DNA from 4 places in the Halomonas sp. DP8Y7-1 genome. Region 4 is predicted to be linked to each of the others. Evidence: predicted binding sites of a transcription regulator. Region 4 holds the regulator's gene; each other region holds the start of a gene.
The links. Region 4 encodes PhoB, which activates phosphate uptake and scavenging genes when phosphate is short. Its sites were predicted from a motif close to TGTCATANNNNTGTCANA; they were not measured.
Positions count from the first base shown of each region.

Region 1: a site for PhoB is predicted at 3,414-3,431, ahead of phnC (phosphonate ABC transporter ATP-binding protein). Genes of this name have one in related genera too.
Region 2: a site for PhoB is predicted at 3,498-3,515, ahead of KUV41_RS05805 (PhoX family protein). Genes of this name have one in related genera too.
Region 3: a site for PhoB is predicted at 2,051-2,068, ahead of KUV41_RS06965 (inorganic phosphate transporter). Genes of this name have one in related genera too.

Region 1 covers NZ_JAHVIN010000002.1:123,950-129,028, reverse strand. The annotation lists gene rapA (RNA polymerase-associated protein RapA) at 1-1,039, opposite strand, end outside; gene KUV41_RS01390 (TlpA family protein disulfide reductase) at 1,332-2,141, opposite strand; gene KUV41_RS01385 (hypothetical protein) at 2,293-2,559, shown strand; gene KUV41_RS01380 (hypothetical protein) at 2,564-3,001, opposite strand; gene phnC (phosphonate ABC transporter ATP-binding protein) at 3,495-4,349, shown strand; gene phnD (phosphonate ABC transporter substrate-binding protein) at 4,441-5,079, shown strand, end outside.
Region 2 covers NZ_JAHVIN010000005.1:56,862-61,940, forward strand. The annotation lists gene KUV41_RS05780 (hypothetical protein) at 1-99, shown strand, start outside; gene KUV41_RS05785 (hypothetical protein) at 492-650, shown strand; gene KUV41_RS05790 (3-deoxy-7-phosphoheptulonate synthase) at 655-1,749, shown strand; gene KUV41_RS05795 (lysozyme-like domain containing protein) at 1,750-2,349, opposite strand; gene KUV41_RS05800 (hypothetical protein) at 2,612-3,184, opposite strand; gene KUV41_RS05805 (PhoX family protein) at 3,672-5,079, shown strand, end outside.
Region 3 covers NZ_JAHVIN010000005.1:358,399-363,477, reverse strand. The annotation lists gene KUV41_RS06975 (NCS1 family transporter) at 1-327, shown strand, start outside; gene KUV41_RS06970 (NCS1 family nucleobase:cation symporter-1) at 432-1,886, shown strand; gene KUV41_RS06965 (inorganic phosphate transporter) at 2,140-3,747, shown strand; gene KUV41_RS06960 (GntR family transcriptional regulator) at 3,941-4,675, opposite strand; gene KUV41_RS06955 (urate hydroxylase PuuD) at 4,778-5,079, opposite strand, start outside.
Region 4 covers NZ_JAHVIN010000014.1:134,425-139,503, reverse strand. The annotation lists gene cysZ (sulfate transporter CysZ) at 1-588, shown strand, start outside; gene KUV41_RS17505 (YnfA family protein) at 626-961, shown strand; gene phoR (phosphate regulon sensor histidine kinase PhoR) at 1,020-2,333, opposite strand; gene phoB (phosphate regulon transcriptional regulator PhoB) at 2,423-3,112, opposite strand; gene ubiA (4-hydroxybenzoate octaprenyltransferase) at 3,224-4,117, opposite strand; gene KUV41_RS17485 (chorismate--pyruvate lyase family protein) at 4,352-4,936, opposite strand.

The DNA of each region.
Region 1 (5,079 bases), on a different contig from region 4:
CGTCGAGATCGGAATAGCGGTCACGGTCCAACAGCCGGAGGCGTGCGAAGTGGCTGGCCAGTCCCATTTGCTCCGGAGTAGCGGTCAGCAGCAGCACGCCCTCGGTGGCATCGGCCAGACGCTCGACGCAGGCGTAGCCCGGGCCGACCTCCTGCTCGCTCCCCTCGTCCTGTTGGTCCTGGTCATGCCACTCAAGGTGATGTGCTTCGTCGACGATCAACAGGTCCCACTGGCAGGCCTCCGCCTGGCTCTGGCGGTGAGGATTGGCAAACAGCCAATCCTGGCTTGCCAGCACCAGCTGGCCAGCATCGAAGGGATTGCTGTCACCGTGGGCCTGGCTCTGCTGTTCGTCGAGCAGGGTCACCGATAGCGAGAAGCGGCGCAGCAGCTCCACCAGCCACTGATGGGTCAAGCTCGCCGGCACCAGGATCAGCGCGCGCTCGACCCGGCCAGTCAGCAGCAGGCGGTGCAGAATCAGCCCAGCCTCGATGGTCTTGCCCAGCCCCACCTCATCGGCCAGCAGCACGCGTGGCGCCTGGCGGGAGGAGATCTCGTCGGCGATGTAGAGCTGATGCGGAATCAGATCGATGCGAGGCCCGGCCAGGCCGAGTGCCGGATTCTGCTCCACCCGGTGGTGGTGGTGCAGGGTACGAAAACGCAGGTCGAACCAGTCGTTGCGATCGACCTGGCCGGTCAGCAGGCGGTCACGGGCCTGGTCGAACTGCATGCTGTCGGCCAGACGGGCCTCCGGCAGCTCGCACAGCTCGCCAGCGTCGTCCTCGCCGATGTAGACGATCAGTCCATCGATTTCCTTGGTATCGTCCACCGTCATCTGCCAGCCCTCGGCAGACTGGATGCGGTCGCCGCTGCCGAAGGCGACGCGGGTCAAGGGCGCGAGACGGGTACTGTAGGTGCGGGTTTCCTGGCTGGCGCCGAAGAGCACGGTGACGCTGCGCGCGTCGCAATTCAGGATGGTGCCCAGGCCGAGTTCGGCCTCGCCGTCGCTGATCCAGCGCTGGCCGGGAGAGAAGTCGCTCATGATGCCTCGGGAGATGCGTCGTTACGGTTCGTGGTCGCGGGCCGGGCCCGCCGCCGACAGGGCGCGGTATCTTACAGCAATCTTCAGTCTGGCTTAAGCGCGATTGTCGCGCCGGGGATGACTTTGCAGAGTCGTCGCAGGCCGATCCCGTGACGCGGGGGAGCAAAGCGGCGATGTTGCAGGCGACGGGAAGAAGGCGACAGAAGATGGGCGGGCCGAGGCGGGGTGGCCGCCTCGGTCCTGAGACTGCGGGTGCGTTTCACCTGCAGTATAAGAAGAGCGTGGCAGCTGCTCAGCGATTCAGCCAGTCATCCAGCAGGGGCAGCGTCAGCTCCCCCACATGGCGTTCGAGGAGCTTGCCATCGGCACTGAACAGCAGGGTCGTCGGCAGGCCAGGGGATTGGCTTGCGGCCAGCAGCTGTTGACGCGGGTCGAGCAGCGCGTAGCGGAAGTCGAGGTCGGCCTGATCCAGATAGCGGGTGACCTGAAGGAGCGGCTCGCCCTGATTGGCCATGATCACGGTGACATCATCGCGCTGATCGATCTTGGCCAGCAGCGGCATCTCCCGCCGGCATGGGGGGCACCAGGTCGCCCATAGGTTGATGATCATCGGCTTGCCGGCAGCGTCGCCCGTCAGCGTACGCAAGGCGATAGGCGCTCCGTCGACATCTTCCAGGGTCAGCTCTGGCACCTGCTGCGGAGCAGGGCTGGCGGACAGCGGGGCCCAGCTGACCAGCGCCAGCCAGCCAAGTGTCGCCAGCAGGGTCAGGCCTTGGGCGCCCAGCAGGGCGGCCATACGATCACGCAGCGCCCACAGGGTCCAGAGGGCCGCGGCAGCCAGCCCCCACACGGCACTATACCCAGGCAGCCACAGGCTCACGATATCGAGCCTGTCGTCCCGATACGCCTCCCAGTGCATCACCACATGTCCGAGACGAGCACCGAGCAACCAGGCCAGCATCAGGCCGTTGAACCAGCGACCATGGCGGCGGCGCGGAAGCCCCAGCAGAAAGGCGCTGGCCGCGAGCAGCAGTAGGGTGATGGCGAGTGCGTAGAGCCGGGGCAGGCTCACTAGCACCGGACCAATGGCGATGGCATCCATGGCGGGGAAGGCTCCGTTGATCAACGCGAGGGCACGAAAAGTCGATAGCGAGCAGGTACACTGGGCGAACCCGATTCGGCAAGGCTACTGCGCTCGTCGGGCGCTGTCATCTTGCGTCAGGCCGCCAGTCCCTCATTTATCAGGATGCGTGATGCCCTCACCCAAGACCTTCGACCCTCTGCGCGCGCTGGCCATCAGTAGTCAGGCGCTGGGTTTCATCATGATCTTCGTGCTCGGCTCGACCCTGGAGTCACCGCGGCCGTGGCAAGGCCTGACGTTGCTGCTCATGCTGGTTGTGGCGCTGGCTGTGGCCGTGGCGCGACGCTATCGCAACAATCGGGTGCAGAAGCAGCGTGATGAGCGCCGCAAACGCCTGTTGCAGGACGATGACGAGGCGCTGGATGAGGGTTTCGACTGACGGATCACCGGCGCGGAGTATCGCGCTGGGTGCGGGCTAAGGTGACATGCCGGCACGCGCTGGGGTCGATGGCGGTCAGCCTTAGCCAATGGCCTTCCGGAAGCCGGCACAGCACGACTCGGAAGGCGCATTGAGGCGAGGCGCTGTCGGGCGCATCCCAGCTTCTCACCCACCCGCAGGCGTCTCCGCATTGCTCCAGGCGCTGGCGCAGCCTGGGAAAGTCCGCTGCACTGACCTCCAGATTAATGGTGCGCGGTGGGGTCGGCGTCGTGCTGGCAAGTAGCATCAGCACGTGAGTCGTGTCCCCACCGCCTAGCTCCAGAGTGACGCCTGTGGCGCTCACCACCAATGGCCGCAGTTCCAGCACCTGTTCGAAGAAACGATGCATGGTGGCCAGGTCGGTGACTTCCAGCGCGCTGGGTTCCAGGCTCAGATGCTGCATAGGCTGTCTCGCATAGGGACGTTACCTTTTATAGGGACGTTACCTTTCACAGGGACGTTACCTTTCACAGGGACGCTGCCTCTTTCAGGTGCGCTGTCTGTCAGTCTGGTCGCGGTTGCCAGAACTTTCCCTTTGAACCTGCCAATCATGCCCATGGCCTGGCGCTATCCCGGGTATCCCTTGCTCCTGTCAGGCCACCTTCGGCGGGTATCCGATCGCCTGAACAGCACGCCAGCTCATCGCTGCACCGCCGTGAGTCGTCGCCTCAAGCGAACACGGACAGCGCTCGAGCGGAATATGGCTGTGCGGTGGCATTTGCGTTACAGCACAGTGACGCCAATATTTAATGTCCTGTTTTTTAAAATAATTGTCTGAAAAGGCCTGGGCTGACGTCGATGCGTCCGGGTGAATTTGTCACATCAATGACATTGTCTAGACAACATGCCTTAACCTGCCGCCTGCAGACTGATGCCATTCCAAGAGGAGAGGCATCATGTCCATCCCCACCATCGTCGTCGAGCGACTCAACAAGACGTTCGGCCATCGCCAAGTGCTCGAGGACGTCAGTTTCGAGATCACCCCAGGCGACATCGTTGCCCTGATCGGTCCCTCCGGTTCCGGCAAGTCGACATTGATGCGCCACCTGGTCGGATTGACCTGCTGTAACCGACATACCGGCGGTCGGGTGAGCCTGCTGGGCCGCGAGGTACAGGCCAGTGGCCGGATCAAGCGTGCCAGTCGTGGCCAGCGCTGCCGTGTTGGCTACATCTTCCAGCAGTTCAACCTGGTCAATCGCCTGAGTGTGCTGACCAATGTGCTGATCGGGCAGCTGGGGCGCATGCCTCGCCTGCGCGCGCTCAGCGGGCGCTTCAGTCAGGAAGAGAAGCAGCGGGCCCTCGAGTGCCTCGCCCGGGTCGGCCTGGAGGGCATGGCCTATCAGCGCGCCAATACGCTCTCCGGTGGCCAGCAGCAGCGCGTGGCGATCGCGCGGGTATTGATGCAGGACGCCGACGTGATTCTCGCCGACGAGCCCATTGCATCGCTGGATCCGCGAAGTGCCCGTGAAGTGATGGAGATTCTTCAGCGAATTCATGCCGAGGACGGTCGTACGGTCGTCATCACCCTGCATCAAGTCGACATCGCCCGGCGTTACTGTCATCGCGCCATCGCGCTCAAGGATGGTCGGCTGTACTTCGACGGCAAGACCTCTGAGCTGACCGATGCGCGCCTCAGCACCCTGTACGAAAACGCCGGGCTCGATGAGCTTCGTTCCGGCGCCCAGCCCGACTTGCCATCGCCGACCCGAGAGCCGGCCCATGCCCAGCCCGCGGTGGCGGCGCATGTCTAGTTCGGACGGCTGACGGCAATCCAACGCGATACCGACAACGACTGCATCACCTCTTATCTAGAACACCCCCTGCACCCCCCAGGAGATACCCATGCTTTTTGCTAATGTTCGCCGCCTGTCGCTGCCGCTGATGGCAGGTCTTGGTCTTGCTGCCGTCACTCAGCTGGCGGCCGCCGATACCCTCAAGTTCGGCATTATCTCCACCGAAGCGAGCCAGAACCTGGCACCGCTGTGGGACCCCTTCCTCGAGGACATGTCCGAGCAGGTAGGGATGGAGGTCGAGCCGTTCTTCGCCACTGACTACGCTGCGGTGATCCAGGCCATGCGATTTGGCCAGATTGACCTGGCCTGGTACGGCAACAAGGCGGCCATGGAGGCGGTGGACCGTGCAGGAGGCGAGATCTTCGCCCAGACCGTGGCCGCGGACGGCTCCCCCGGCTACTGGAGCTTGATGATCGCCCACCAGGATAGCGACCTGCATGACGTCGACGACGTGCTGTCCAATGCCTCCGATCTGGTGTTCGGCAACGGTGATCCCAATTCCACCTCCGGCTTCCTGGTACCGGGCTACTACGTCTTTGCCAAGAATGGCGTCGACGCCGCTACCGCCTTCAAGCGCACGCTCAATTCCAGTCATGAGACCAACGCACTGGCCGTGGCCAACAAGCAGGTCGACGTGGCTACCTTCAACACTGAAGGCATGCAGCGTCTGGAAGTGACGGCGCCCGAC
Region 2 (5,079 bases), on a different contig from region 4:
AGCGGCTTTCTGACGATCTTTCTTGGCCTGGTGGTGATGGCGGGCATGACGTGCCTGCCGGCGACCATCGCCTGGGTGACGCTGGCAACAGCAGGATAGGTGTCAGGGGTTGCCATTTGCCTCGGCGCCGGGCAGGATGAAGGCAGATTCAGGAGATCGCCATGTTATCAGTCACCTCTCAGCCAACAGCTTGCCCTGACGGAGCATCTTGCTCCGCAAGTGGTGCGCTGGCGACCGATGTCGCGTCGCTGAGTGGTGGGCAAGCGATGACGGGCGTGTCCTTTTATTGGTCCAGCTTTACCTGGTATTGGTTTGATACCGGGGCGCTGGTGCGCGAGGCCTGACGACAACGTCGGCACTCGCGAGGCGCTCCCACCCAGGGCCGCCTCCCAGAACCCCCGGACGGCAGCCCGTCCGGGGGTTCTTTGTTTTTGGCATGATGCTCCAGAGCGTCGCGACAGCCTGCAGTGGCAGGTAACAGGAGATAACCGATGACCGCATATCGAGATTTCGTCTACGCCGACTTCCAGGGTTACGCCTATGGGTATGGCTGGCGATTTATCGACACGCGGTCGGCCCAACTGGCCACCTCCGACCGTGAGCGCCTCGGTGGTCGACATGTTCAACGATGTACGACCCTTTGGAGCTGATACCATGACCGCGACCCTCTCCCTTGCTACGACCTCCCACATGGCCACGACGACCCCAGAGACTGCTGTGCAGGATCGATCTAATGGGACCACATTGCCCGCACCGCTGTCGCTCAAGCAGCAGTACCCGTTGAGCGCCACTCTGGCGGACCGTGTCGAAGCACAGCGTCAGGAAATTCGCGACATACTGGAAGGCCGAGATGACCGCCTGCTGGCGGTGGTGGGGCCCTGTTCGATTCATGATCCCCAGGCGGCCCTGGAATACGCCGAGCGCCTGGCCGGCCTGGCGGCCAGTATCCGCGATCGTGTCCTGGTGGTCATGCGCGTCTACGTCGAGAAGCCACGCACCACCGTGGGCTGGAAAGGGCTGGCCTACGATCCAGACCTGGATGGGACTGGCAACATGAGCCGTGGCCTGGGGCTGTCGCGCCAGCTGATGCGGGACATCGTCGAGATGGGGCTGCCGGTCGCCACCGAAATTCTGCAGCCGATGATGGCCCCGTACCTGGAGGATCTGCTGGCCTGGGTCGCCATCGGCGCACGCACGACCGAGTCTCAGCTGCACCGTGAGATGGCCAGTGGCCTGGGGGCTGTCGTCGGTTTCAAGAATGCCACCAGTGGTGATGTGCAGGTGGCCCTAGATGCGATGCACAGTGCTGCCCATCCCCATCAACATTTTGCCGTAGGCAGCGACGGCCAGCCGATGATGGTCGAGACCCAGGGCAATCCCCATACCCATGTGGTGCTGCGGGGCGGCCACGGCGAACCGAACTACGATGTTGCTGCGGTGGCGGCAGCGCGTAGAGCTCTGCGCGAGGCCGGGCTGCCGCCGCGCTTGATGGTCGACTGTAGTCATGCCAATGCACGCAAGGACCACCGCCGCCAGAGCGAAGTCTTGCTCGACGTGCTGGCCCAGCGGCTGGCGGGCGATACGGCGCTGATCGGGGTGATGCTCGAGAGCCATCTGCATGAAGGCAAGCAGCCTCTGGACCCCGGCAAGCTGCGCTACGGTGTCTCCGTCACGGACGCGTGCATTGGTTGGGAGACCACCGAACACCTGTTGAGTGTGGCCGCAGAGCGCCTGGCCGAGGGCGCCTGATCAACCCCGGCAAAATGGCCAGACCTCGAAGAATCCATCGCAACGAAACTCCGCCTCGCAGGCGGCCAGCTGGCCGCGATAACGCGAGGCGGTGGTTGCAACCTCGCGCGCCGCGCGCATGACCGCAGGCTTGGCGCGATAACTACCGCGCTGGTAGCCCCCCTGGCCCTCGTGGTAGGCCAGGTAGAGGTGTTCCGGATTGGCCAGCGAGACGCCGGTCATGCGCTGAGTTCGGGCGTTGTACCAGCCGATGAAGTCGGTGGCATCGTCCATGTCGCTGCGGCTTGAGAACAGCCCACCCGCATCATCACGGTATTCTCCCCAGACCGGATCCTGGGCCTGGGCGTAGCCGTAGGCCGAGGAGGGACGCGTCCACGGAATGAACCCCAATAGCGTGGTTCTGGGAGGCCTGACGTGGCTGCGAAACGACGATTCGCGCTTGATGAACGCCATTTGGGTCCAGGGGGGAGTCCCCCACTTTTCATACGAGGCACGCGTCGCGTCATACCAGTCCGGCTGCTGGCGAAAGACGTCGCACAGATTGTCCTGATGGGCCGGTGGCGCTGGGGCGAAGGCCGCACAGCCTCCCAGCAGCAACATGCCGCTCAAGACCAAGCACTTCAAGACTAAGCACTTCAAGACCCTGCGAGCCGGTTGAGAGACAGCGCCCCTGGAGACACAGCGCCCATAGACAGGGCGCTTGGAGGAACAGCTTCTGGAGAGGGAGCTCCTGAAGAAAGACTCGGGGGCAGGCCTTGAGGCGGGCATGGACACTCCATTGTCGTGATGAGCTTAAGCATTATGCCGTTCTCGCCATCTGGAGAACACTTGGCGTCACCCATGTTGCATTCGTTGATTGGTTTTATGCTGTTTCAGGCGTCGCCTGAGAGAGCTCCCCTGGATCCTGCATGTCCTTCGGCACCCTTGGCAGGTCGACGGGTAGATGGCGGGCGAAGAATGCCAGGCAGTCGAGGCTGCTGGAGGCGTCGGGAGCGAGCGGGCAATTCCATGGGGAATCGCGCAGCTCATCGGGCAACTGTTGGCTGAGCTGCTCCAGCTCCTGGCTCTTTGGCCAGCTGAGCCAACGCTCCCTCTCCAGGGCCTGGGGCTGACGCCACTTGAGCATCCAGTCGTCGCCCCAGGGCAGTACCGCCAGATGTCCAGGGTCTGGCAACGGCAGTCCCTGGAAGGCGCTGGACCACCAGGTGGGGTGGAGCTGCTGGCGGTGAAGCCGGTTCAAGCACTGGGCCAGCAGTCCCCGCTGGATCACCATCACATCCAGGTACTGATGGTCTTGATTGAGCACATGTACCGCCAGGCTCTGTCGACTCACACACAGCTCTTTCGCGATCAGCGTGTCGAGTGACGCTTGCGGGTCACTATGGCCCAGTACCCCCCGCTCTAGCGCCACCAGAGCGATAGTGTGGGGTGGCATGACCAGCACGCAGGGTAGGGCAGGATCCAGTTGACCAAGGAGATCCAGCCGGGAGTGGCTCCCCCCTCGCTGCTGCCTTTGATCGGTGCAATGTACCCAGTGCCAGCAAGGTTCTGGGTCCTCATCGCTAGAGGGTGCCTTTTGCGGCATGAGCAGAATGCGCTGATGTCGGTGTCCCAGATGCCACATGGTTCTGGTCCTGTCGAGAGCAAGCGTTGGATCACTCTGTCGTCACGTAAGCTTAGTTTCTTTCACTAATTGTTACCCTTTTAACATTTCAGTTACCTCTTATGCTTTGTCCGGCGTACCGCATCGTCACATCCCTGTCATCTAGACATCCTAGGGTGTCGCGAGGACCGACATCGCCGAGATAGCGCACCCAATAGCGCAGATCGGCGCGAGTGACCGCCCGCCACCGGCCCGCAGCCGGCAACGACATCCCGTCTGCCGACGTTCCACACGTCGACGGCCAAGAGAGGACTGCGCAATGAGCAAGGAAATCGAAGATCACCGCCTGTTGAACCCCAGCAGCAATGAGCCCTTTTCTTCAATACTCGATCGTCGCCTGTCGCGCCGCGCTGTGATGAAGGGCGGCATGGGTATGGCAGCCATGTCCATGCTGGGGGGCTTCGGGCTGACCGCTATCGCCGATCAGCATGGGTCGGGCATGTCCAAGACGCCGCTGGCACTGGCCTTCGACGCGGTCAAAGGGTCGCGCACGGATGCGGTAGTGGTGCCTGCGGGGTATACCGCCCAGGTACTGGTGCCCTGGGGGACCCCGCTCGATGACAGCGCCCCCCAATGGCGCGAAGACCTGGCAATGACGCCAGAGGGACAGGCAGCCAGCGTCGGCATGCACCACGACGGCATGCACCCCTTCGCTCTGGATGATGCCAGCGGCTCTGAGCGCTTCCTGCTGGTGATGAACAATGAGTACATTGATGAAAATGCCCTGTGGGCGCCCCAGGGCGGTCCCACCAACATGGCGGAGGGCAAGCGTCCTGCCGATGAAGTCCGAACGGAAATCAATGCCCACGGGGTCACGGTCGTAGAGGTGCAGAAGGGCGCCAACGGACACTGGAGTCACGTCAAGGGATCCCGTTACAACCGTCGCTATACCAGTGCCACGCCGATGCACCTGTCTGGCCCGGTGGCCGGCAGTGACTACGTCAAGACCCGGTTCTCTCCGGGGGGAACCCAGGCGCGGGGCACCAACAATAACTGTGCCAATGGGTATACCCCCTGGGGCACCTATCTGACCTGCGAAGAAAACTGGCCGGATTATTTCGTCAAGGACGAAGGGCGGACGCGGGACGATGATCGTCTTGGCATCGCCACCGGGCGCGGTCGCTATGGCTGGGAAACCGCAGCTGGCGACGCCAGCGAACGTGATGACGAGTTTACCCGGCTGATCGGCAACCCCGGCGATGGCGATGCCACCGGCGACTATCGCAACGAGGCGCGTCAGTTCGGCTATATCGTCGAGATCGACCCGTACACCGGCAAGCAAGCGGTGAAGCGCACGGCGTTGGGGCGTTTCCGCCACGAGGGGTGCTGGCCGGGCAAGCTGGAGGCTGGCCAGCCGGTCGTGTTCTACTCTGGCCACGACTCCCGCAACGAGTACATCTACAAGTTCGTGTCCAGGGCGGTCTGGGACCCGGCGGATGCCATCGCGCCCGGTGCCGAGGCCGACCGCCTGGCGCTAGGCAGCAAGTACATGGATGAGGGCACGCTGTACGTGGCTCGCTTCAATGCCGATGGCAGTGGCCAGTGGTTGCCGCTGACGCCGCAAGCCACCACCCAGGATGGTCGACCCCTGGCCGAGGCCCTGGAGCTCGGTGCCGACGATCTGGCAGGGGTGATCATCCATACCTGCGATGCCGCTGACCTGATGG
Region 3 (5,079 bases), on a different contig from region 4:
TTTCCCTGGGAGTTGGTCAAGGATGAGTCAGCTGCTGGCCTGCAGGTGTTTGTGCAGACCTATTCCGCCTTTCTCGGCCCCATCTTTGCCGTACTGGTGGTGGACTACTACCTGATTCGCCGGCGTACCCTGGACCTGGACAAGCTCTACGATCCGAATGGCCCCTACCGTGGCGTCAATCTGGCGGCCTTCATTGCCACCGCCGTAGGCGTCGTGGCGGCCTTCAGCTTCTCCACCATTTCCTGGTACGCCAGTCTGATTCCCGCGGGCCTCACCTATCTGCTGTTGATGCGCTACTGGCAAGGTTGCCAGCGCTTCAACCAGTAAGCGTACTGCAACGGCGAGGTGACTGACCTCGCCTTGCCTTTTCCGGCTGACAGCAACGCATCATGACATCCGCCTGACGCTATCCAACAACAAGAGTGATCCCCATGGCCGATTCCGACCTGACCCTCGATACCACGAGGGTCGACCCGAGCCTCTACAACCACGACCTGGCCCCGCTCCCCCACTCACGGCGCAGCTGGGGAGCCTTCGAAATCTTCAATGTCTGGTCCAACGATATTCAAAGCCTGTTTGGCTACACCCTGGCAGCCTCGTTGTTTCTGTCCTACAACCTCAGCGGCTGGGCGGTGATGGCAGCGATCATGCTGGCCGGCTTGATCGTGATGTTTCTGGTCAACCTGACCGGTGCCCCGAGCGTTCGCTACGGCATCCCCTTCCCGGTCATGGTCCGCGCCAGCCTCGGGGTTAGAGGTTCCAACCTGCCGGCTCTGCTGCGCGCCATCGTCGGTATTTTCTGGTATGGCGTGCAGACCTACTTTGCCTCCACCGCCGTCACGCTGATGATTACCGCCCTTATCGGCACGGATGGAGGGGAAGGCGTGCTTGGCCTGTCACCCGTCGCCTGGCTGTCGTTTGTGCTGGTGTGGCTGTTCCAGATCGCCATCTTCTGGTCCGGCATCGAGCGCATCAAGCACTTCCTGAACTGGGCAGGCCCGCTGGTCTACGTGGTCATGGTCGTGCTGATGCTGATTGTCTGGTGGCAAGCCGGCAGCGAGCTGCTGCCTGCCGTCGGGAGCATCTTCTCGACCAGCGGCGAGGATAGCGGAGGCCTATCTGCCTTTGCTGCCGTGGTCGGGACCATGGTCGCCTACTTTGCCGCCGTCGTGATCAACTTCGGGGATTTCACCCGCTTCGTACAAAGCGAGCGCCAGATGAAGCTGGGCAACCTGCTGGGCCTGCCCTTGAACGTGGCCTTCTTTTCCTTCATCGCGCTGATCATCACCGCCGGCACCCTGGTACTGTTCGGCGAGGCGCTGACCAACCCCACCGATATCGTCGATCGTGTCGATGCCTTGCCCCTGACACTGCTGGCCGCCGTCACGTTTTTCGCCGCTACCGTCGGCATCAACCTGGTGGCCAATTTCATCCCCCCTGCCTATGACCTGGCGAACCTATTCCCGCGGCATATCAGCTTCAAGGTCGGCGGCCTGATCACTGCCTGCGTCGCCTTTTTTGTCGGCGCACTGTGGGTCTCGGTCATCAGCCAAATTGGCGTGCCGGGCTTCGTCAACGCGCTAGGCGCCATCGTCGCGCCCTTCTACGGCATCATCGTTGTCGACTTCTATCTGATCAAAGGCGGCAAGCTCGATGTGCAGGCACTGTTTTCCGCCAAGCAGGGCGATGCCTATACCTACACCAACGGCTGGAACCTGCGGGCCGTGGCCGCCTTCGCCTTAGCCGCGGTGTTTTCTCTGGCGACGGTGATCGTTCCTGCCCTGCAAGGACTTGCAGGTTTTGGCTGGATGATGGGCGCCGCCCTCGGGGGCGTGCTGTATTTTGCCCTGATGCACCAGTACCGGGTCCCGCAACCGGCTCACTAGGCGACCAAGACGATGACACCATGCCCTTCCCGGCCTGGCCCGGGGAGGGCCTGCTGTGCACGTACTTCCTCCTCCCCAAAGACGTAAGCTCTTGCCTACTATCTCTACCCGCACGACCAACCCCTTCCCCAGCCTGCACGACAAAGCACACAACGCAGCCAAGATGACATCTCGCTGTCATCGCCTCTGCCCATTGTCATCCTCACGCCCTGCCGTCCCACGAGCAAGGCATGCCCACCTCAGAGGATGCACAATGACCACCCCTTCCCCCTCGCTATCGGTTCCTATGGTGCTTCGCCCATCAGGGCTGAGCCTGGCCTTTGCGGTACTTCTCTTCGCTACCGTCGGATACTTTCTGTTCTGGGGCTTCGGCTACACCCAGGGCCACTTTCCGCTGGTATTCACCCTGGCCACCCTGTTCGGGGTGTTCATGGCCTTCAATATCGGCGGCAATGATGTGGCCAATTCCTTCGGCACCAGCGTCGGCGCAGGAACCTTGTCGATCAAGCAGGCCTTGCTGGTGGCGGCGGTGTTCGAGGTCAGCGGTGCGGTCATCGCAGGCGGAGAGGTCACCGATACGATCCGCAAGGGCATCGTCGATCTGTCGGGCATGACGGTCGCGCCGATGGACTTCGTCTTCATCATGATGTCGGCACTGGTAGCCGCCGCCCTGTGGCTACTGTTTGCCAGCAAGAAAGGCTATCCGGTCTCCACCACCCATTCGATCATCGGTGCCATTGTGGGCTCGTCCATCGTGCTCGGAACCATGACCCCAGGGGTCGACAGCCTTGGCCTGGTGCAGTGGGGCAAGATCTGGCAGATCGCTATCTCCTGGGTGCTGTCACCGGTGCTGGGGGGACTGATGTCATATGCGCTGTTCAGCATGATCAGGAAACACATCCTCAACTACAACGATGAGGCGGAGCAGCGTCTGAAGGCGATCAAGCGCGAGAAATACGAGAATGATCGTCGCCATAAGGAGGCCTTCGAGCGCCTGTCAGAGATCCAGAAGATTTCCTATACCCATGCCATGACCCGGGACGTTCAGGTCTACCATGACCAGGACTACCAGGATGATGAGCGTGCCGAATTCGAGTCAGACTACTTCAAGGAGCTCAAGCGGATCGAGCGCCAGCGCGAGGATATCGATGCCCATCGTGCCCTGCAGAACTGGGTGCCCCTGGTCGCCGCCGGCGGAGCCATGATCATCTCGGCCATGCTGCTGTTCAAGGGCTTCAAGCATCTCGACCTGGGACTGACGACGCTTAACAACTACCTGATCATGGGCATGATCGGTGCCGTGGTATGGATGGCCACGTTTATCTTTGCCAAGACGCTCAAGGGCACCTCGCTGTCCCGCTCGACCTTCCTGATGTTCAGCTGGATGCAGGTCTTTACCGCGGCGGGGTTTGCCTTCAGCCATGGCTCCAACGATATCGCCAATGCCATCGGCCCCTTCGCCGCCATCCTTGACGTACTGCGTACTGGCGCCATTGGCGCCGAAGCGACCATCCCTCCGATCGCCATGATCACCTTCGGGGTCGCCCTTATCGTCGGTCTCTGGTTTATCGGCAAGGAGGTGATCCAGACCGTCGGACACAATCTGACCGCCATGCATCCGGCATCCGGGTTTGCGGCAGAGCTGGCGGCGGCAGGCGTCGTGATGCTGGCTTCCATCATGGGCCTGCCGGTGTCCAGTACACACATCCTGATCGGCGCGGTGCTGGGCATTGGCCTGGTCAACCATCAGACCAACTGGCAACTGATGAAACCCATCGGCCTGGCCTGGGTCATCACGCTACCGGCAGCAGGCCTGATCAGCGCCATCGCCTTCGTGACGCTGCGTACCCTGTTCGGCTAAACCTGTCGGCCTTTCCCAGCGGGCCACGATAGGCTGCAGGACACAATAGGTTGCAGGCCCAGCGCGAGGCGATGCGTTGGCGCGCTACAGAGTTCGATCCCGCACTACCAACGAAAAGCCCCGAACCATCTGCTGATGATTCGGGGCTTTTTTGGGGCGTTGTGGCGCTATGTTGGGGCGTCGCTTGGCGGTGTCAGCGGGAGAAGATCTCGAACAGGTTGGGCGCTTCGTTCTCTTCCTCGACGATGGACAGGGACGCTTCGATGGCCTTCAGGTGCCGGCCCATAAATGCTGCGGCGCGCTCAGCCTTGCCCTCGGCCAGGAAATTGATGAGGTCCTGGTGGTCATGGGACTCACAGCCCAGGTGACCGGTGTTACCGTACACCGCCAGAATCAGGGAACTGCGAGAACACAGACGCTCAACGAAGTCGGCCAGTGTCCGATTGCCGGACAGCCTGGCCAGATAGGTATGAAAATCCGCCGACAGCCTGATGGCCACGCTTTGCTGCCCAGTGCGCAGTGCATCGCGTTCACGTCGCGCCATCTCACGCAGCGTGTCGATATCAGCGCTGGTGATCCTTCTGGCAATGTCGGGCATCAGCCCGCACTCCACCATCTGGCGCGCATCGAACACGTCCTTGGCCTCGTCAGCGGTAGGACGCGTCACGCTGGCGCCGCGACGTGGCGTCAGGGTCACCAGCTCCTCCAGCGCAAGACGTTGGAGGATCTTGCGGATGCCGGTTCGGCTGACACCGAACACGTCCGACAGGGCATCCTCGCGCAGGCGGGCTCCCGGCTTCAGCCGGTGCTCGATGATGGCATCACTGATGGACCGATGAATCGCTTCATGTCGCTCGGCGCCATCACCGTTCTTGCCCTGGCGCGGCGCCGACGTGGCAGATGGCGACGCTTTTACGCGCTGATTCATCAGCATAGCCCTCAGAGTCAGTATGTCGTTATTGTATACGACATACGCCATCAACAAGAACCATCACCACCCGCTTGCTCTCCACGCTTGCCCCGCACGGTGTCACTCTCCCCAGTTGGCGATCAAGGTACGTTCGTCGTCGGTCATTTGCGTCAGATTCCCGAGTGGCATGTAGCCACTGGCGACCACTTGTTGAATCTGTGCCTTGTGTTGTTGGGTCTGAGTCTCAGTGTCCAGTGCGACACCCAAGGGAGGAGCGGAGAACCCGGGATGAGAAGGTTGGGCCGCGTGACAACTGGCGCAGCGCTCCTCCATGACCGCATGGACTCGTGCCAGAGGCGTCGCCCCTCCGTCGCTTGACGCCACCACTGAGCTGTCGGAGGAGGAAGAGGAGGCTACCGAGC
Region 4 (5,079 bases):
GGCTGGCTCGACAGCTGGATGGCCATGGTCCCAAGCTGGCTGGAGTGGCTCGACTGGCTGATCTGGCCCCTGTTCGTGGTCAGCCTGATCGTGATCGTGTTCTTTTCGTTCACCCTGGTGACCCACCTGATTGCTGCCCCCTTCTACGGCTTTCTGGCAGCGCGTGCCGAGGTCGAGCTGACGGGTCAGGAGCCCAGCGACGACCGCGGTTGGCTCAAGACCGGTGTTGATGCACTCGGGCGTGAACTGCTCAAGCTGGCGTATATTCTGCCGCGCATGATCGGCCTGTTCATCCTCAGCTGGATACCCGTGGTGAATCTGGTGGCACCGCTGCTCTGGGCGGCCTTCAGCGCCTGGACCATGGCGATTACCTATCTCGACTATCCGATGGACAATAACAAGGTCAGTTTTCCCGATATGCGCAAGCGACTGTCGGCGCGCTGGTGGCCGAGTATCAGCTTTGGCGGCCTGGTGACGCTGATCACCTGGATACCACTGGCCAATCTGTTTCTGATTCCCGGCGCAGTGGCCGGGGCTGTGCTGATGTGGGATCAGCACTATCGCCAACTGCCGGTGGTGCGTCGCTGATGGCGACCTGTCACCTGGCCGGTGCAAGGCGCTGCCGATGTTGACAGGGTTGCCTGGGCTGGCCATCTACCTGTTGGCGGCGGTGGCCGAGATCGCCGGCTGCTTCGCGGTATGGCGCTGGTGGAGGGCGGATGGTGCGGCCTGGTGGCTGTTGCCCGGTCTGTTCAGCCTGGCGCTGTTTGCCTGGCTGCTCAGCCAGGTAGACGCTGACTATGCTGGACGCGCCTTTGCCGCGTACGGCGGCGTGTATATCGCGGCATCGTTGGGCTGGATGTGGTGGGTGGAGCAGCGCCCCCCCGATCGCTGGGACATGATGGGGGCGGCGCTTTGCCTGGCGGGCGCTGCGGTTATCTTGCTGGGTCCCAGGAGCTGAAAAGACACAGTGATGCCAGCCTGGCTTGAAGCGGGGCTGGTGTGTCCCTGGGTCGGGGTCAGGGCGAGGCGGCCGTCTGGCGGTTTTCCTGCACTCGGCTCGAGGGGAAGATACAGCGGAAGGTGGCGCCTTCACCCGGATGTGAGTCGATGTCGAGGCGCGCATCGTGGCGCAGCAGCACGTGCTTGACGATGGCGAGGCCTAGTCCGGTGCCACCGGTCGCCGTGCTGCGTCCCTTGTCTACCCGATAGAAGCGCTCGGTGAGGCGCGGAAGGTGCATCGGGTCGATGCCGTCGCCGTCGTCCTCCACCTCAAGACAGGCGCCATCACCGTAGGCCCGCCAGCGTAGCTGGATACGTGCGCCATCGCCGGCATAGCGCACGGCATTGAAGGCCAGGTTGGAAATGGCACTGTGAATTTCCTTCTCACTGCCCTTGAGCCCACGCGGATCGTCGATGGACACCTCGATCTGCTGGCGCCCACCAGACAGCGCCTGTGCATCTCGCTTGACGGTCTGCAACAGAGTGGTGGGGTCGAGCCGCGTGTGGTCATCGCCGCCCTGATCGTTTTCCAGTCGCGACAGCAGCAGCAGATCATTGACCAGGTTCTGCATCCGACGGGTCTGGTTCTGCATCTGCGCCACCCCCTTGCCGAGCCGTTCGGGCAGCATGTCGGCCATGTCGCCGTAGGTCTCGAGATAGCCGGTCAGTACCGTCAGTGGCGTGCGCAGCTCATGGGAGACGTTGGCCACAAAGTCTCGGCGCATCTGTTCCAGGCGATGCAGGCGTGTGATATCGCGCGCCATGACCAGGCGTTCATCGTCACCGTACAGGGTGATCTGGAACTGCAGGATCATGTTCTCGTCGATGGGCGATGGCAGGCTCAGCGGCTCACGATAGTCCCGCTCGTTGAAATAGCCGACGAAGCGCGGATCACGCAGCAGGTTGGTGATATGTTGACCACGGTCCAGCGCCGGCTTCAGGCCTAGCATGCGCTCGGCAGAGCTGTTCCACCATTCGAGATCGCCATGGCGATCCAGCATGACCACACTGTCGCGCATCGCTTCAGAGGACTCCTGGATACGCTGAAGCGTTGAGCGCAGGCGTCGTTGGGTAATGCGCTGGCCCTTCTGGTAGCGATAGAGTCGATCAAACAGCTCGCCCCACAGACCGCTGGCGGTAGGAGGTTCCTGCTGGGGACGATGGGTCAGCCAGTCGTGCATGGCGTGCAGGTTGCGCAGATGATAGGCGAGACCAAGCGTCAGGCCCGCTCCGACGCCGACACTCGTCAAGGAAAAGGGCCAGCCCAGCAGGGCGCCGATGCCGACCAGCAGGGTCAAGCGCCAGACTTCTCGTCTCCACAGTCGACCCACGTCAGCTCCTGGCTCCGTTCACCTATGTCCTCCTGTCTGCCGCCAGCCGTACAGGCGCTATCAAGCCTGCGTGGAAGGGAGGCAAGACGTCACATCTTGGCCGAAAAACGGTAGCCGGTGCCGCGCACGGTCTGGATCAGCTGCTGATGTGGCTCGCCAAGGGCCTTTCGCAGGCGGCGAATGTGCACGTCGACGGTGCGTTCCTCGACGTAGACGTTGCCACCCCAGACCTGATCAAGCAACTGGCCGCGGGTGTAGGCGCGTTCCTGGTGGGTCATGAAAAACTGCAGCAGGCGGTATTCGGTGGGCCCCATGTCGAGCGACTTGCCGTCGACGCTGACGCGGTGGCTGACAGGATCGAGCTTGAGCCCGTCGACTTCCACCGGGTCTTCAACGCCGCGGGGAGTGGCACGACGCAGCACCGCTTTTAGACGGGCGACCAGTTCCCGGGGAGAGAACGGCTTGGTGATGTAGTCGTCTGCACCTGCTTCAAGCCCCTGAATCTTGTTGTCCTCCTCACCCTTGGCGGTGAGCAGGATGATCGGCAGCTCGGCGGTGGTTTCTTCCCGCTTGAGGCGGCGTGCCAGCTCGATGCCACTGGTTCCGGGCATCATCCAGTCCAGCAGCAGCAGGTCTGGCTGATCGTCCACGATAATCGCGTGAGCCGCCTGGGCATTGTCGGCCTCGAGGACCCGGTAGTCGGCCATTTCCAGAGCCACCGCGATCATTTCGCGGATGGGCGCTTCGTCGTCGACGATCAATACGGTCTTGGCTGTCATCCCGGGCCTCTTGTTCAGGGTCTTCCTATCAACGGTGACAGATGACACCACGTCAATGTGACATTTAGATGACATTGGCCGACCTGTCGAGCCCTCGTCAGCTCGACAGGGTCATCCCAGGTCGGGATAGAGACTCAGCGCCAGGCCGGCAAACAGCAGCAGGCCCGACCAGTGATTGTTGAGAAAGGCCTGGAAGCAGCGATCGCGATCACGCTCCTTGATGAGTTTCTGTTGGTGGATAAAGGTAGCCGCCATGGCCAGCCATCCCAGCCAATAGAAACCGCCGATATTCAGTAGAGCGCCCGCCCAGGCCAGCAGGCCCAGCGTTGCCAGCTGCAGCAGCGCGATGATGCGAGTGTCCCAGCGACCAAACAGCACTGCGGTCGACTTGATGCCGATCTTGAGATCATCGTCACGGTCCACCATGGCGTATTCGGTGTCATAGGCCACCGTCCACAGTACATTGGCGGTGAACAGGATCCAGCCGACCGTGGGTACCTCGCCCAGCACGGCACCGAATGCCATGGGAATCGCCCAGGAAAAGGCCGCCCCCAGCACCACCTGGGGAAAGTGGGTGTAGCGCTTCATGAAGGGATAGCTGGCGGCCAGCACGGCGCCGATCAGCGACAGCCATACGGTAAAGCCGTTGGTCAGCCATACCAGCACGAAGGCCGCTGTCAGCAGACCGACGAACAGGATCTTGGCTTCCTGCTCGCTGATACGCCCAGTCGCCAGAGGGCGGTGTTTGGTACGTTTGACGTGACCGTCGAAATGGCGGTCCGCATAGTCGTTGACGACACAGCCTGCTGCTCGCATCAGGTAGACGCCAGCGACAAAGATCAGCAGGGTGTCGCGGGCGGGAATGCCGTCCGCCGCTACCCACAGCGCCCACAGTGTTGGCCACATCAGCAGCCAAGTGCCGATGGGGCGATCCAGACGCATCAGCGCCAGGAAGTCGGGAATTCGGGCGAGGCGTCCGGGGGGACGCAGCAGGGAGCGGTCCATCGTGGTCTCTCGAGGGCTAGTGGAAAGTCGCTGTCACAGGCATCGTGGCGGGCACGCTTCAGTCGTGTCCGCATCCGCTGGTGTGGCGTTGAGCGTCGAAACAAGACGAGACAGTTCATCCATGGGTGTCGCCGGGAGCGACCATTTACTGCCAGGTCTGGTCAGCGCTTGTCGACATGACGGACCAAGCCTAGCGCGGGGAGACGGGCGTGACCAGTACAGCGCGGTCGCTGTCTAGCCTGGAGACGGGTCGAGTGACAGCGCCTCGGCCATGGCGGGCAGAAAGCTCTCTTGCACCAGCATCACCCAGCCCCCGTGGCAAAACAGAGAGCGCCGTTGCCAGATACCGCGGTATCCGTGGATAGGACGAGATATCCGGCTGATCTCGATCGGGCTGCGGCGAAGATCCGGCTGCTGAAACAGCCAACTGCCCAGCGAGTTTTCGCCAAGGCCGGCAAAGGGCGCCTGTTGATCGCTCACCCGTGGTGCCACTGAGCGTGCCACCACCCAAGGGACCTCGTCGACGCACAGCGCGACCTCGCGCAGCCAGGCCTGCTGGCCGGCCGCCAGTCCCAATGCCTCGGCCTCGTCCGGCCATGGCTGCCCCAGGTACTGGTCGAGCAGACGCACGTGAAAGCGTCCCTCGCCAGCGGCCGCCATCAGTCTCTCCGTCAGTGAGTCGCGGGAAGCCAGCCACTCCAGCCAGCGCTCAGAGATGGCATGCGACGATGTGGGGATGTCGCGCCACTCGGGAGTCGATCTCGGGCACTCGGGCTCGACATGGCAACGGGACGGGGTGACATGAGGATGCTGTGACATGGGGCCTTGAGGTCCTTGCTGCACCGGACGTCGTGCTCCGGTAGATGGGCGCATAGTGTACCATGGTGCACAGGAGTCACTCGCTGGAGCCCCCGCTGGGCACTCCGGTTTCTTGAATGACCGCAGTGCGGTCGTCGGCAGAG